Regions from separate parts of the Kitasatospora sp. NPDC094016 genome, predicted to be linked through region 1. Evidence: riboswitches for the same ligand, from Rfam matches in the RefSeq annotation. Region 1 holds a riboswitch; each other region holds the start of a gene.
The links. A riboswitch is a leader RNA that binds a small molecule or an ion and turns the genes downstream of it on or off. The one in region 1 is predicted to bind cyclic di-AMP.
Positions count from the first base shown of each region.

Region 2: it holds a riboswitch for cyclic di-AMP, as region 1 does, so the genes downstream of both, ABT015_RS01845 (transglycosylase family protein) here and ABT015_RS19270 (M23 family metallopeptidase) in region 1, are expected to answer to the same signal.
Region 3: it holds a riboswitch for cyclic di-AMP, as region 1 does, so the genes downstream of both, ABT015_RS07835 (transglycosylase family protein) here and ABT015_RS19270 (M23 family metallopeptidase) in region 1, are expected to answer to the same signal.
Region 4: it holds a riboswitch for cyclic di-AMP, as region 1 does, so the genes downstream of both, ABT015_RS13380 (M23 family metallopeptidase) here and ABT015_RS19270 (M23 family metallopeptidase) in region 1, are expected to answer to the same signal.

Region 1 is NZ_JBEOUK010000019.1:21,598-24,797, reverse strand. Features, by position in the region: gene ABT015_RS19275 (alpha/beta fold hydrolase) at 1-813, opposite strand, end outside; cyclic di-AMP (ydaO/yuaA leader) riboswitch at 1,177-1,335, shown strand; gene ABT015_RS19270 (M23 family metallopeptidase) at 1,348-2,184, shown strand; gene ABT015_RS19265 (hypothetical protein) at 2,245-3,200, opposite strand, start outside.
Region 2 is NZ_JBEOUK010000001.1:434,601-437,800, forward strand. Features, by position in the region: gene ABT015_RS01840 (LacI family DNA-binding transcriptional regulator) at 1-565, shown strand, start outside; gene ABT015_RS01845 (transglycosylase family protein) at 684-2,018, opposite strand; cyclic di-AMP (ydaO/yuaA leader) riboswitch at 2,005-2,175, opposite strand; gene ABT015_RS01850 (hypothetical protein) at 2,597-3,200, opposite strand, start outside.
Region 3 is NZ_JBEOUK010000005.1:271,777-274,976, reverse strand. Features, by position in the region: gene eno (phosphopyruvate hydratase) at 1-197, opposite strand, end outside; gene ABT015_RS07835 (transglycosylase family protein) at 465-1,382, opposite strand; cyclic di-AMP (ydaO/yuaA leader) riboswitch at 1,388-1,555, opposite strand; gene ABT015_RS07830 (cytochrome P450 family protein) at 1,766-3,061, opposite strand.
Region 4 is NZ_JBEOUK010000011.1:36,264-39,463, forward strand. Features, by position in the region: gene ABT015_RS13375 (MFS transporter) at 1-1,270, opposite strand, end outside; cyclic di-AMP (ydaO/yuaA leader) riboswitch at 1,583-1,765, shown strand; gene ABT015_RS13380 (M23 family metallopeptidase) at 1,768-2,727, shown strand; gene ABT015_RS13385 (DUF2470 domain-containing protein) at 3,010-3,200, opposite strand, start outside.

The sequences.
Region 1 (3,200 bases):
GAGGAAGGGCAGCAGGGCGTCGGCGGTGGCCTGCGGGTTGTCTGCCATCGGGTAGTGCCCGGATCCGTCGATCATGACCTTCCGTGCGTTGAGCGCGGCGGCCTGCCGGTCGGCGACGGCTTCCGGCTTCGGGAAGTCGGGGTCCTCGCTGCCCATGATGACGAGCGAGGGGCAGCGGACGGCCGCGGTCCAGCCGATGGGCGCGGAGTCCCCGCCGACGTATCCGCGGGTGGCGGTCTTGCGGCCGGGGGTGCGCATGGCGGCGACGAGTCCGGCCACGTAGGCGTCGAAGTCGGCGGGCTTGGCGCCCGGGTAGGCCAGCTTGCGGTGGTAGAGGCCCCAGAAGGCGGGCGAGTGGACGGTCAGGAAGCCCATGACGCGCAGGGCGCCGCGCATGAGGGCGCCGGGCGGGGGGTTCTCGACGAAGGCGTCGACCAGGGCGATGCCGGCGACCCGCTCGGGGGCGTCGCCGGCGGCCTTGACGACCGTCGCGCCGGTGTAGGAGTTGCCGACCAGGACGGCGCGGTCGATGCCGAGGTGGTCGAGCAGGGCGAGGACGTCGGTGGCGATGGCGGCGGGGGAGTAGTCGTCCCAGACGATCGAGGATTCGCCGAAGCCGCGCAGGTCCATGGTGATGACCCGGCGGCCGGCGGCGGCCAGCAGCGGGCGGAGGTGCCGGTAGGCGGCGCGGGTGTCGAGCATTCCGGGGAGCAGCACGACGGGGGCGCCGTCGCCCTGCCGGGTGTCGTCGTAGGCGAGGCGGCCGCCGGTGACGTCGAGGTACTGGGTGGTGGGGGTGCTGGTGGCGTTCATGGTGGGCCTCCGGAGGGCTGCCGGTGCGGGGCTTCGGAGCGGGCTTCGGTGCTGCCGCCGATAGCCATAAAGCTAAGGCTAATAGCCTTAGCCGTCAAGTCCCTGCGTCCTCGCCGTCCCGTGGCGCGGGAGGTCGGTGAGGGGCGTCCGGGTGGCGGGTCGTCCGTTGACGTCCGATCACGTGAGGCGGCGTCAATGGTGTTCAAGCGTGCCCAAGGGGCCCAAGAGGGACAAAACGCCCTTCGCGCCTCAGAGCGCCCCGCCCGCCTCCGGTCGTCCCGGGCGAACGGCTTGGAATCAGGGCCTCCTAGGATTAACGTTTGATAACGCAGCGCGGTCCTCAACGCCGTACCCAGACGGCACCGTGCGCCGTCGCCTAATCCCGCCGACCGGCCTCCGGGCAGGTCAGGGAGCCGGGGAACCACGTTCCTTGGGGTGAATCGGCGGGGCTCCGGCCCGGCCGTAGGAGACCTTCCTGCTCCGAACCCGTCAGCTAACCCGGTAGGCGCGAAGGAAGGAAAGGAGCGCGCCTCCGTGGCGTCGACGCACACCCCGGCACACCCGGCCGGCCTCGCAGCAGCAGGCACCCGGCTCCTCGACCACCCCGGCCCGGACAGCCCCGAGTACGCGGGCCCGGAGGCCGAGACCAACCGGCACCGGATGCCGCGTCAGGTCCGCGGAACCTCCCCGCTGCTCGGCGTCACCGCCGTCGCCGCCACCCTGGGCGCCACCGGCTTCGCCTCCGCCACCCCGGCCGCCGCCCCGGCCATCGAGACCCCGGACGAGACCCCGGTCGCCCTCTCCGCCGACCCCGGCCTCGCGCTCGCCGCCCGCATCCAGCTGCAGGCCGACAGCCAGCGCACCGCCGCCGAGGAGGACGCCCGCGTCCAGGCCGCGAAGGAGGCCGAGGCCAAGGCCGCCGCCAAGGAGGCCGAGGCCAAGCGGGCCGCCGAGGAGGCCGAGCGGGCCAAGGCCGCCGCCCTCACCCTGCCGGTGCGCGACTACCACCTCACCGCCCACTACGGCCAGAGCGCCCGCTACTGGGCCCACCTGCACACCGGCCTGGACTTCGCCGCGGACACCGGCACCCCCGTCTACGCGGTCGGCCAGGGCACCATCACCTCGGCCGGCTGGTCCGGCTCGTACGGCTACCGGATCGTCGAGACCCTGCCCGACGGCACCGAGATCTGGTACTGCCACCTCTCCTCGATCATCAAGGGCTCCGGCAAGGTCGCCTCCGGCCAGCAGATCGGCAAGGTCGGCGCCACCGGCAACGTCACCGGCGCGCACCTGCACGTGGAGGTTCGCCCCGGTGGCGGCGCCCCCGTCGACCCGGAGACCTGGTTCCAGCAGCGCGGCCTCAACCCCTGACGCACCCGCGAAGCCCCGGCCGCCGGAACCAGAAGGCATCGCGGCCGGGGCTTCGCCGCGTCACTGCTGCGCAGGCTCCGCCGGGTCGGCCGGGTCCGCTGGGTCCGCCGGGTGCGCGTCGAACTCCTCCTGCGCAGGCCCCGCCAGCCCCTCCAGCCGCGCGTCGAACTCCTCCTGCGCCAGCCCGGCCAGGTACGCGTCGATCTCCTCCTGCCCCGGCTCCGGCGCGAGGTCCGGGAACTCCTCCACCAGCAGTCGCGGCAGCCCGGGCACCGTCCACTCCCCGAACAGGTCGAGCGCGGCCTCCACCGCCGCCTCCTCGAACGCCCCGAAGTCCCCGGCCAGTTCGTCCGGCATCGGCCGGCCCAGCGCGGTCAGCTCGGCCAGGTTGCGGTAGCTGCGCCGCATCAGGCCCTGCTCCAGCAGCCGGCGCGCGCCGTCGGTGGCCATGCCGACCGAGATCACCCGGGTCGGGCTCCAGCCCTGCTCGTCCACCTCGTCCAGCCAGCCGGTCTGCGCCAGTGCGGCGAACCTGGCCAGCCGCTCCTCCTGCGCCAGCTCCCGGAAGCCGGTCAGCCACTCCCGCACCGCCTCCGGATCCGCGACGTCCGCCCCGTACGCGTGCAGCAGCAGCGCGTACAGCCGGGGCCAGGTCACCAGGTCGGCGCGGCGCAGCAGCCCGGCCGCGACCTCGCCCTGCCACTCGGCCTCGGCGTGCAGCCGCTCCTGGCGCTTGGCGTTGAGCCGCTTGGCGGCCCGCTGGTGGTCGGTCAGCAGCCGGACGGCGGCGCCGTACGCCAGCGGGTCCGCCTCCGGTTCGGGTTGGACGTACAGGTAGAGCCGCTCGTACAGCAGGTGCTCCACCGCGTTCGAGGTCAGTTCGGGCCAGCCGTCGTGCATCCTGCCCTCGCCCAGCTCCAGCAGGGCCAGCACCGCGCGCAGCGGCGCTTCGGCCACCGGCGTGCGGTCCTCGTCCGCCGCCCAGGCGAGCAGGTCGGAGGCCCTGGTGCGCGGGG
Region 2 (3,200 bases), on a different contig from region 1:
CGAGCGGATCGACGCGCCGTTCATCTCGCCGGACGACCGGGCCGCGATGTGGATGGCCGTCCAGCACCTGGCCGAACTCGGGCACGAGCGGATCGGGCTGGCCGTCGGGCAGCGGCGGTACGTGCCGGTGCTGCGCAAGATCGAGGGCTTCACGGCGGCGATGCGCGAGGTGCTCGGGCGGAGCCAGGAGGAGGCCGAGGAACTCGTCCACCACACGCTGTTCAGCGTGGAGGGCGGGCACGCGGCGGCCGGCGCGCTGCTGGACAAGGGCTGCACGGCGATCGTCTGCGGCAGCGACATGATGGCGCTCGGGGCGATCCGGGCGGTGCGGCAGCGGGGGCTGTCGGTGCCGCACGACGTCTCGGTGGTCGGCTTCGACGACTCGCCGCTGATCGCCTTCACCGAGCCGCCGCTGACCACGATCCGCCAGCCGGTCGAGGCGATGGCGACCGCGGCGGTGGACGCGCTGCTGGAGGAGGTCGGCGCAAACGCGGCCCAGCGCGGGGAGTTCATGTTCCAGCCGGAGCTGGTCATGCGCGGGTCCACGGGGGCCTGCGCGCGCTGAGGACGGTCAACGGACGGGCCCCGGAGAGCAACTGCTCTCCGGGGCCCGTTGCGTGCTGTCCGGGTGCCGGGTCAGCCCTCGTGGTCCGTGGGGCGGCTCCTGCACCCGGCTGTCGTGCTCAGACCCGGCCGGCGAAGTCCGGCGCCCAGTTGGCGACGGTCTGCAGGCGCACGCCCGAGCTCGGGTTGGCGGCCTCGACGTACTGGCCGCCGCCGATGTAGATCGCGACGTGGTAGACGCCGGAGTTCTGGCCGTTGTTGGACCAGAACAGCAGGTCGCCCGCCTGGAGGCTGTCCAGCGAGACGCGGGTGCTGGCGGCGGCCTGGTCGGCGGCGACGCGCGGGACGGAGACGCCCGCGGCGCGCAGCGCGGCCTGGGTCAGGCCGGAGCAGTCCCAACCGCCGTTGCCGGTACCGCCGTAGACGTACGCCTGGCCGACCTTCGACTGGGCGAAGGAGACCGCGGCGGCCATGCTGCCGGTGGCGGCCGGGGCCGGCGCCGGGGTCTGTGCCTGGGCGGCCGGCTTGGAAGCCGGCTTGGTGGCCTGGGGCTGAGCCTGGGGCTGAGCCTGGGGCTGGGCCGCCGGCTTGGTGTTCGCGGCGCCACTGTCGGAGGTCTGGCCGGACTTCTGCGAGCGGTCGAACCAGGTGAAGTCCGAGCCGGACGTGGCCGACGAGCCGGACTGCTGGGCCTGGCCGCCGTCCTTGAACGAGAGGCGCTGACCCGGGTAGATGGAGTCCGGGCCCTCGGTCAGGGTGCCGCGGTTGAGCTCGTACAGCCGCTGCCAGCCGCCCTGGAGGTTGTGCTTGTCGGCGATCGAGGACAGCCAGTCGCCGGAGGCCACGGTGTAGTCGTCGGTCTGGGGCTGGGCGCTGTTCTGGGCCTGGTTCTGGCCCTTCTGCGCCTGGTCCTGGGCCGGTGCGGCCGGCTTGGCGGGCTTCGGGGCCGGGGCCTGGGTCTGCGCGGGCTTGGCGGCCGGGGCGGCCGGCTTCGCGGCGGGCTTGGTGGCGGTCGAGCCGGCAGCCGAGCCGGCCGAGGTGTCGACGGCGGCAGCGGCGCCGCCCTTGGTCAGGCCGGCCTGGACCGAGCACACCGGCCAGGCGCCGGGGCCCTGCGAGGCGAGGACCTTCTCGGCGACGGCGATCTGCTGGTCCTTGGTGGCCTGGTTGGCCTGGGGGGCGTAGGCGGTGCCGCCGAAGGCGGCCCAGGTGCTGGAGGTGAACTGCAGGCCGCCGTAGAAGCCGTTGCCGGTGTTGATGCTCCAGTTGCCGGTGCTCTCGCACTGGGCGACCTTGTCCCAGGTGGCGACGGAGGCGGCGGAGGCGGTGCCGGAGGTGAGGCAGGGGATGGTGAGGCCGACGCCCGCGACGCCGATGGCGGCGATGACGCGTCGGGTACGGCTGGACAGACGGGTGCCGTTGGTGGGCAGCATGAAGACGCGGTCCTCTCCCACGCCTGCGAGGTGAGCTGTCGGATTCGGGCTGGAGTTGCCCGGCCGCGCTGTGGGCGCGGCTTCACCCCTAGCCCTGGATCGTTCCGGGGAACGGTCCAGGGCGACTTACCTGTGGGTCCCCCGCTCCTGCCGTGGTGCGTTTTCGCGCTGCCAGGACATCCGACGGCAGGACTCGGCGTCGCGGATGAACTGGGTTCGTGTGGCCACGAACGGGGAGCACGTTAAGCAGACTTAAGTTCAAACTGCAAACACCTGTGACGCGCATCACGGTTTGGTGAGAACGATCGTTCCTCTCGCTCGCCATGATCAAAAATGACCGATCTCCGGCAACCCGGCGAAGGATGCGCACAACTGTCTGCGCTTCAGGATGCGGGTGACGGAGGGTCGGACCGCCCGGGGGGCCGCCCGCCGGGAGGGCGGCCTGTCCGCACTGTGGCCATCGGGGGGCGCGTCGAGCAATGGCGAACAAATGCGGATAGAACGGACATCACGCCTATTCGCCTTTTAATTCCCTTACGGGACAAGCGGGAAGGGCCCGGGACGGTTGCGTCCCGGGCCCTTCGCACGTGCGGTGACCGCTACTGGCCGGCCGACTCCCCGGCGGCGGCGTGAGCCGCGTGACCGCCGCGGCCGGAGTGGTCGGCGTGGGCGCCCCCGGCGGCCTCCGCCGCCTCGGCCTCGGCCTGCGCCAGGGCCTCGGGGGAGGGTGCGGGCAGCGCGGCCAGGTAGGTGGAGGCGATCAGCTGGCCGACCGTCGGGTAGGCGCCCAGCGGCGCCGCGGACGGGCAGCCGGTCTCCTCGGCGGCCGTGGCGAGCAGTTCGGAGTCGGCCTCCGGGCCGATCACCAGCGGGGCCAGCGCCGGGCGCTGGGAGCCGGTCTCCTTGAGGTGGTTGACGGCCGCGGCGACCGAGCCCGGCACATCCAGCGCGGCGGGTACGACCGGGACGGCCAGCCGGGCCGCCAGCAGGACACCGGTGATGCCGGCCGCGGCAGCGGCCTCCTCGCCGCCGACGGTGGTCAGCACGACGCCGTCCGCGGCGGTCGCGATGGCGAACAGCCGGGCCCGGTCGGCACGCGCCAGGCCGGCCTCGGACAGGCGCACGTGCACGGCCTCGGCGAGCAGCGGGTGCGGGCCGAGCACGTCGGTGACGGGGGCTCCGTACTCGGCGGCGAGGGCGTGA
Region 3 (3,200 bases), on a different contig from region 1:
TTCTCCACGCCCTTGCCGAAGTAGCGGTTCTTGTCACCGTCGCGCAGCTCCAGCGCCTCGAAGGCGCCGGTGGAGGCACCCGACGGGACAGCGGCACGGCCGGTGCTGCCGTCGTCGAGGCCGACCTCGACCTCGACCGTGGGGTTGCCACGCGAGTCGAGAATCTCACGGGCTACGACGACATCGATGGACGGCACGAGGCATCTCCTTGCGGAAGCAGGGTCCGGCTGACGTTGGGTGCTGCCGGCGGGACGATTGCGGAGTCGTTACGACCAGAGCCTAACCGCCCCGGCCCCCGGGGCCGCGCTGGCCTCGGTCCCGTCTCAGCGTGTGGCCCGGCTACCCGCCAGTAGTTCACCTGCTTGCCCGATCGAAGCGGGCGAATACGGGGGAATGCGGGCGAAGGGGGACGGCACTCGTCCCCCTTCGCCCGCAGGGCGCGGGCCGTTCGGGGCCCGGGCCGCTCAGCCGAGGTGCAGCACCTGGCCGGGCATGATCAGGTTGGGGTTGCCGCCGACGGTGCCGCGGTTGCCGTCGTACACCGACTGCCAGCCGCCGGACACGCCCTGGGCGGCGGCGATCGTCGACAGCGTGTCGCCGGCCCGGACGGTGTAGTCGTGACCGCCCTGCGCGGCGGCGGACTGCGCGACCGGGGCGGACTGCGCGGGCTGCGCGGCGCGGGGCGCGGACTGCGGCTGGGCGGCGGGCTGGCCCGCGTACTGCTGGTAGACGCTCTGGTGGCTGGTCCAGTACCAGGCGCCGTTGTTCTGGTACCAGTACACCTTCGCGTCGGCGTCCCAGCCGGCCTTGCCGGAGAAGCCCTGGGTCTGCGGCTGCGTCTGCTGCGGGGCCTGCTGGACGGGCTGCTGGGCGGCCGGCTTCGGGGCGGCCTGCTTGACCGGCTGCTGGGCGGGCTTCGGGGCCTGCGTCTGCTGGGTCTGCTTGGCGGCGGGCTGCTTGGCGGGCTTGGCGTCCGTGGAGGTGTCCACGGAGGCCGGGGCGCCGCCCTTGGTCAGGCCGGCCTTCTGGGAGCAGACGGGCCAGGCGCCCGGGCCCTGCGAGGCCAGCACCTTCTCGGCGACCGAGATCTGCTGCGCCTTGCTGGCCTGGTTGGCCTGCGGGGCGTAGGAGGTGCCGCCGTACGCCTTCCAGGTGCTGGGCGTGAACTGCAGGCCGCCGGAGAAGCCGTTGCCGGTGTTGATGCTCCAGTTGCCGCCGCTCTCGCACTGGGCGACGGCGTCCCAGGTGGAGGCCGGGGCGGCGGAGGCGCCGGTGGCGGTGAGGAGCGGCATCGCGAGTCCGACGCCGGCCACACCGGCGACGGCGATGGCCTTCTCGGCCTGGGTGCGACGACGGTGACGGCCAGTTCCAACGAACAGCATGAAGAGGTCCCTCTCCGCACGCCTGCGAGGTGAGCTGTCGGGTTCGGACCGGGAGGTGGCCCGGCCGCCGAAAGCGGAAACGATTCCGCTCGGGCGGCTTCACCCCAAGCCGTTGGGGAACGGCAACAAACCTGGTTCCCCCGCCCCTGCCCAGGGTCTGGTCGGTTTCCCGTGGCGCGGCGGGCAGGATTCGGCGTTCCGCGCACGAGGTCCGCAGCTGCGAACTCCAGGGAGAGTAGACAGATCATCAGACCAATAACAAGCTCATATCGCCGATATCACACACAAATTACGGCGCGTGGTCAATCGCCTACCAACGGCGGCGGTATGTCCGGATTGATACGGGTTCAGACCCGGTCCCATGAGCCGCCGGAGACGTGCAGTCAGCGTGTCGAAGCGTCGGTCGGCGTGACCGGAGGCGCGTGCGGAGAGCGGGTCTCCGGAGTGAATTCGACCGGGAGTTCCCGCAGGCCACGCATGATCAGGCCACCTCGCCAGCGCAGGTTCTCCGGGTTTTCCGCGAGCCGCAGGTCCGGCAGCCGGGAAAGCAGCGTGGCCAGTGCGCTCCGTCCCTCCAGGCGGGCCAGCGGGGCCCCGATGCAGTAGTGGATCCCGTGGCCGAAACCCAGGTGCGGATTGTCCGTGCGGGCCAGGTCCAGGGTGTTCTCGTCCGAGAACCTGGCCGGATCGCGATCCGCCGCGGCCAGCACCACCAGCACCGGATCGCCCACCGGGATGTCCACCCCGCCGATCGACAGCGGCCGCGTCGCGAAACGCCACGTCGCCATCTCCACCGGACCGTCGTAGCGCAGGAGTTCCTCGATCCCGGTCTCCAGCAGCGCCGTCTCGCCGCGCACCACCGACTCCTGCAGCAGCCTGCGCTGCTCCGGGTTGCGCAGCAGCGCGTACGTGCCGTTGCCGATCAGGTTGACGGTCGTCTCGAACCCCGCGAACAGAAGGATGAACGCCATCGCGGCGGCCTCGTTCTCGTTCAGGTGCTCGCCGTGGTCGCTCGCCCGGATCAGGCCCGAGATCAGGTCGTCACCCGGATCCGCCCGCTTGCGGTGGATCAGCTCCAGCAGGTACGCCCGCATCCGCTTCACCGCCCGCCCCACGCCGCCGCGTTGGCCGCCGCCGTGCCGGATCATCATCCCGGCCCAGTCCCGGAAGTCGTCCTGGTCCTCGGCCGGCACGCCCAGCATGTCGCAGATCGCGTAGATGGGGAGCGGGAACGCGAACTCGTGGATCAGGTCCGCCGAACCGCGCTGCGCGAAGCCGTCGATCAGCCGGTCCGTGAGCTGCTGCACCCGCGGCTCGAACTCCGCCACCCGGCGCGGCGTGAACGCCTTCGACACCAGCCGGCGCAGCCGGGTGTGGTCCGGCGGGTCGATGTTCAGCAGATGCGTCATCAAGTCCGCCTGGCGCTCCCCCGGAATTCCCACCCGCCCGGTGCGGTGCGCCTGCTCGCTGTGGTGCGCCGGGTTCTTCGACAGCCGGCCGTCCGCCAGCGCCTGCCGCGCGTCCGCGTAGCGGGTCACCAGCCAGGCCTCCACCCCGCTCGGCAGCGTCGTGCGGTGCACCGGGGCGTGCTCGCGCAACCAGGCGTAGGCGGGGTACGGGTCGGTGGCGAACTCCCAGGTGAAGAGCTGCGGGGCGGCGGGGTCGGGCTGCACTGGCATGCGTCGACCGTATCCGGTGGGTCGCGGCCGCACCGCCTCCGGCGACCGCGACCGGCGGGGCCGGATCGTCAACACCCGGCGGACGGCCCGCCAACGCTCCGTGGACGCCCCGTGGACGGTCCGTGGACAGCTCTTGGAC
Region 4 (3,200 bases), on a different contig from region 1:
GCCCGGCGAGCGCGGGCAGCGCGGCGACCGCGAGCAGCCCGGCCGCGCGGGCGGCGGCGTTGTTGACGCCGCTGGCGATGCCCGCGTGCCGGACCTCGACGGCGGCCAGCACCGTCGCCGTCAGCGGCGCGACCAGCAGGGTCATCCCACTGCCCATGACCGTGACGGCGGGCAGCACGTCCGCCCAGTAGGAGGAGCCGGGGCCGGTGCGCAGCATCAGCAGCACCCCGGCGGCGCACAGCAGCGGACCGACGGTGAGCGGGATCCGGGGGCCGATCCGCTTGCCGAGCCGCCCGGCGCGCGCCGACAGGGTCAGCATCAGCACGGTGATCGGGACCAGGGCGAGGCCGGAGACCAGCGGGGAGAAGCCGGAGACGATCTGCAACTGCACGACCAGCAGGAAGAACACCCCGCTGAACGCCGCGTAGACGCAGAGGGTGACCAGGTTGACGGCGGTGAACAGCCGGGAGGAGAAGAGGCCGAGCGGCAGCATCGGCTCGGCGGTGCGGCGCTCGACCGCGATGAAGGCCGCGCCGAGCAGCAGGCCGGCCGCGCCGGTGAGCCAGACCGCGGGGGACAGGCCCTCCCCGGCGGCGGTCAGCGCGTAGGTGATCGCGCCGAGGGCGAGCGCGGCGAGCAGCGCGCCGGGGACGTCGAAGCGGCCGACGGCGCTCTCGTTCCGGCTCTCGGGGACGAAGCGGGAGGTGACCGCGATCACGGCGGCCGCGAGCGGCAGGTTCAGCAGGAAGATCCACCGCCAGCCGGGGCCGTCCACCAGCCAGCCGCCGAGGAAGGGGCCGACCGCGGCCGACACCCCGCCGAGGCCCGACCACAGGCCGACCGCCGCCGAGCGGTCGTCCGGGTGGAAGACGGCCTGCAGGATGGCGAGCGAACCGGGGGTGAGCAGCGCCCCGCCGATGCCCTGGACGGCGCGGGCGGCGATCAGCACGTGGATGGTGGGGGCGGCGGCGCAGGCCGCGGAGGCGGCGGCGAACCAGAGCACGCCGATCAGGAAGACCCGGCGCCGACCGTACCGGTCGCCGAGCGCGCCGCCGAGCAGGATCAGCCCGGCCAGGGTGAGCAGGTAGGCGTTGAGCGTCCACTGCAGGGACGCGAGGGAGGCGCCGAGATCGGCGCCGATGCGGGGCAGCGCGACGTTCACCACGGTGCCGTCGAGCAGCGCCATGCTGGAGCCGAGCACTGTCGCGAGGAGGACCCAGCGTCCCCGTGAGGTGCCCAGGCGCAGTGTTCCTGCTTCGGAGGTGGCCACGGGCCGATCCTGCGCCCGTGGGGCGTACGTGACAAGGGTCACCGGGGGGTGTGTCGGTGGGTGCGCGGTGCGTGAGCGGGCGGGTGCGCAGCGGTGGCGGAGTCGGCGCAGCGTCGTGGATCAGTGGCGCCGGGTAAATGGATTGTGCACGTACGGTGCAGTCGATCATTCGGAGGGTCACCGCAGCTCGGGGGGTCGTTGCCGGTTCAAGTGATCGACATTGCTTCACCCGAACGGATGGGTTTTAGTTCAGCGACCGCCCGGCCAGTCCGGACGGATCCACCGGGTGGAACGCCGAATCCTGCCGCTGCCCGGTGGCTCGCACCGAACTCTGTACGGCAGGAGCGGGGGACCCACAGGTAAGTCGCCGGACCGGAATCGGCACGCTTTCGCGTACCCGGATCCAGGGCCGGCTAGGGGTGAAGCCGCATGTGCGGCCGGGCAACTCCAGCCCGAACCCGACAGCTCACCTCGCAGGCGTCGGAGAGGAAAATTCCATGCCTGCACAGGCTCGTCGTATCGCCCTGCCCCGCGCCGCCCGCATCGGGATCGCCACCGCCGTCACCGGTGTCTCCTTCGCCCTGCCGCTCGTCACCGCGATGAGCGCCCAGGCCCACCCCGCGCCGGCCGCCGCGGTCACCGCCGCCCCGGCCGCCGCCTCCGCCGACCAGGCCCAGGCCCCGTCGCAGGAGAGCTACCGCGTCGTCAGCGGCGACACCCTGTCCCGGATCGCCGACGCCCAGCACGTCGACGGCGGCTGGCAGGCGCTGTACGACCACAACCGCGAGGTCGTCGGCGGCAACCCGGACCTGATCTTCCCCGGTCAGCAGCTCGTGATCGCCGGCCAGGCCGCCCCGGCCAAGCCCGCTGCCCCGGCGAAGCCCGCCCAGCCGTCCGCCCAGGACGCCGCGCCGGCCACCACCGCCGCCAAGCCGCAGGCCCAGCTGGAGGTCCGGACCGAGACGGCCAAGCCGTCCGCCCAGCTCCAGACCCAGCTGCAGACCGCCGCGCCGACCACCGCGGTCACCGCCGTGCCGGTCGCCGCCGCCTCGGCCTTCGTCGCCCCGCTGGCCAACCCGAAGCTGGGCACCGCGTACGGCGTGGCCGGCTCGATGTGGGCCTCCGGCCACCACACCGGCCAGGACTTCGTCGCCTCCACCGGCACCCCGCTGCGCGCCGTCGGCAACGGCGTCGTGGTGAAGGCCGGCAACGGCGGCGCCTACGGCAACGAGGTCGAGATCAAGCTCGCCGACGGCCACTACGCCGAGTACGCGCACCTGTCCTCGATCGGCGTGAAGATCGGTCAGGCCGTCAAGGCCGGACAGCAGATCGGCCTCTCCGGCGCGACCGGCAACGTGACCGGCCCGCACCTGCACTTCGAGATCCGCAACGGCTCGGAGTACGGCTCGGACATCAACCCGGTCGCCTACCTGCGGGCCCACGGCGTCGCGCTCTGACCCGTGCCGGATGTGCCGGATGTGTCGGACGCGCCGGGTGTACCGGATGTGTCGGATGTGCCGGATGAGGAACCACCGCTGCTACGGGGCGAATCGACCGCCCGGGATGGTCATGTCGGGTGACCGCTCGACCGGGTGATCGCCGCAGCAGTGGACATGGGCGCGGGACACGCCCAGGCCGGCCCGGCTCGCGAGACTTCTCTCGCGAGCCGGGCCGGCCGCTGTCGTTTCCGGGCCTTCTCGGGCGCGCCCGGGGCGAGTTGACGGCTTCGGTGGGCCGGTTCAGAGTCGGTGGGCGGGCAGCCCGTGCTGGGCGGCGGTCAGCAGCTCGTGCATCCGCTGCCCGAAGTCCTCGGTGTCGGCGGCCGGTTCGGGGAAGACCAGGCGGACGTCGCGGTGGCCGTGCGGGTGGTCCAGGCGCAGGACCAGGCCGTGGCGGTCCAGGGCGAGCGGGCGGACCTCCGGGTGCTGGG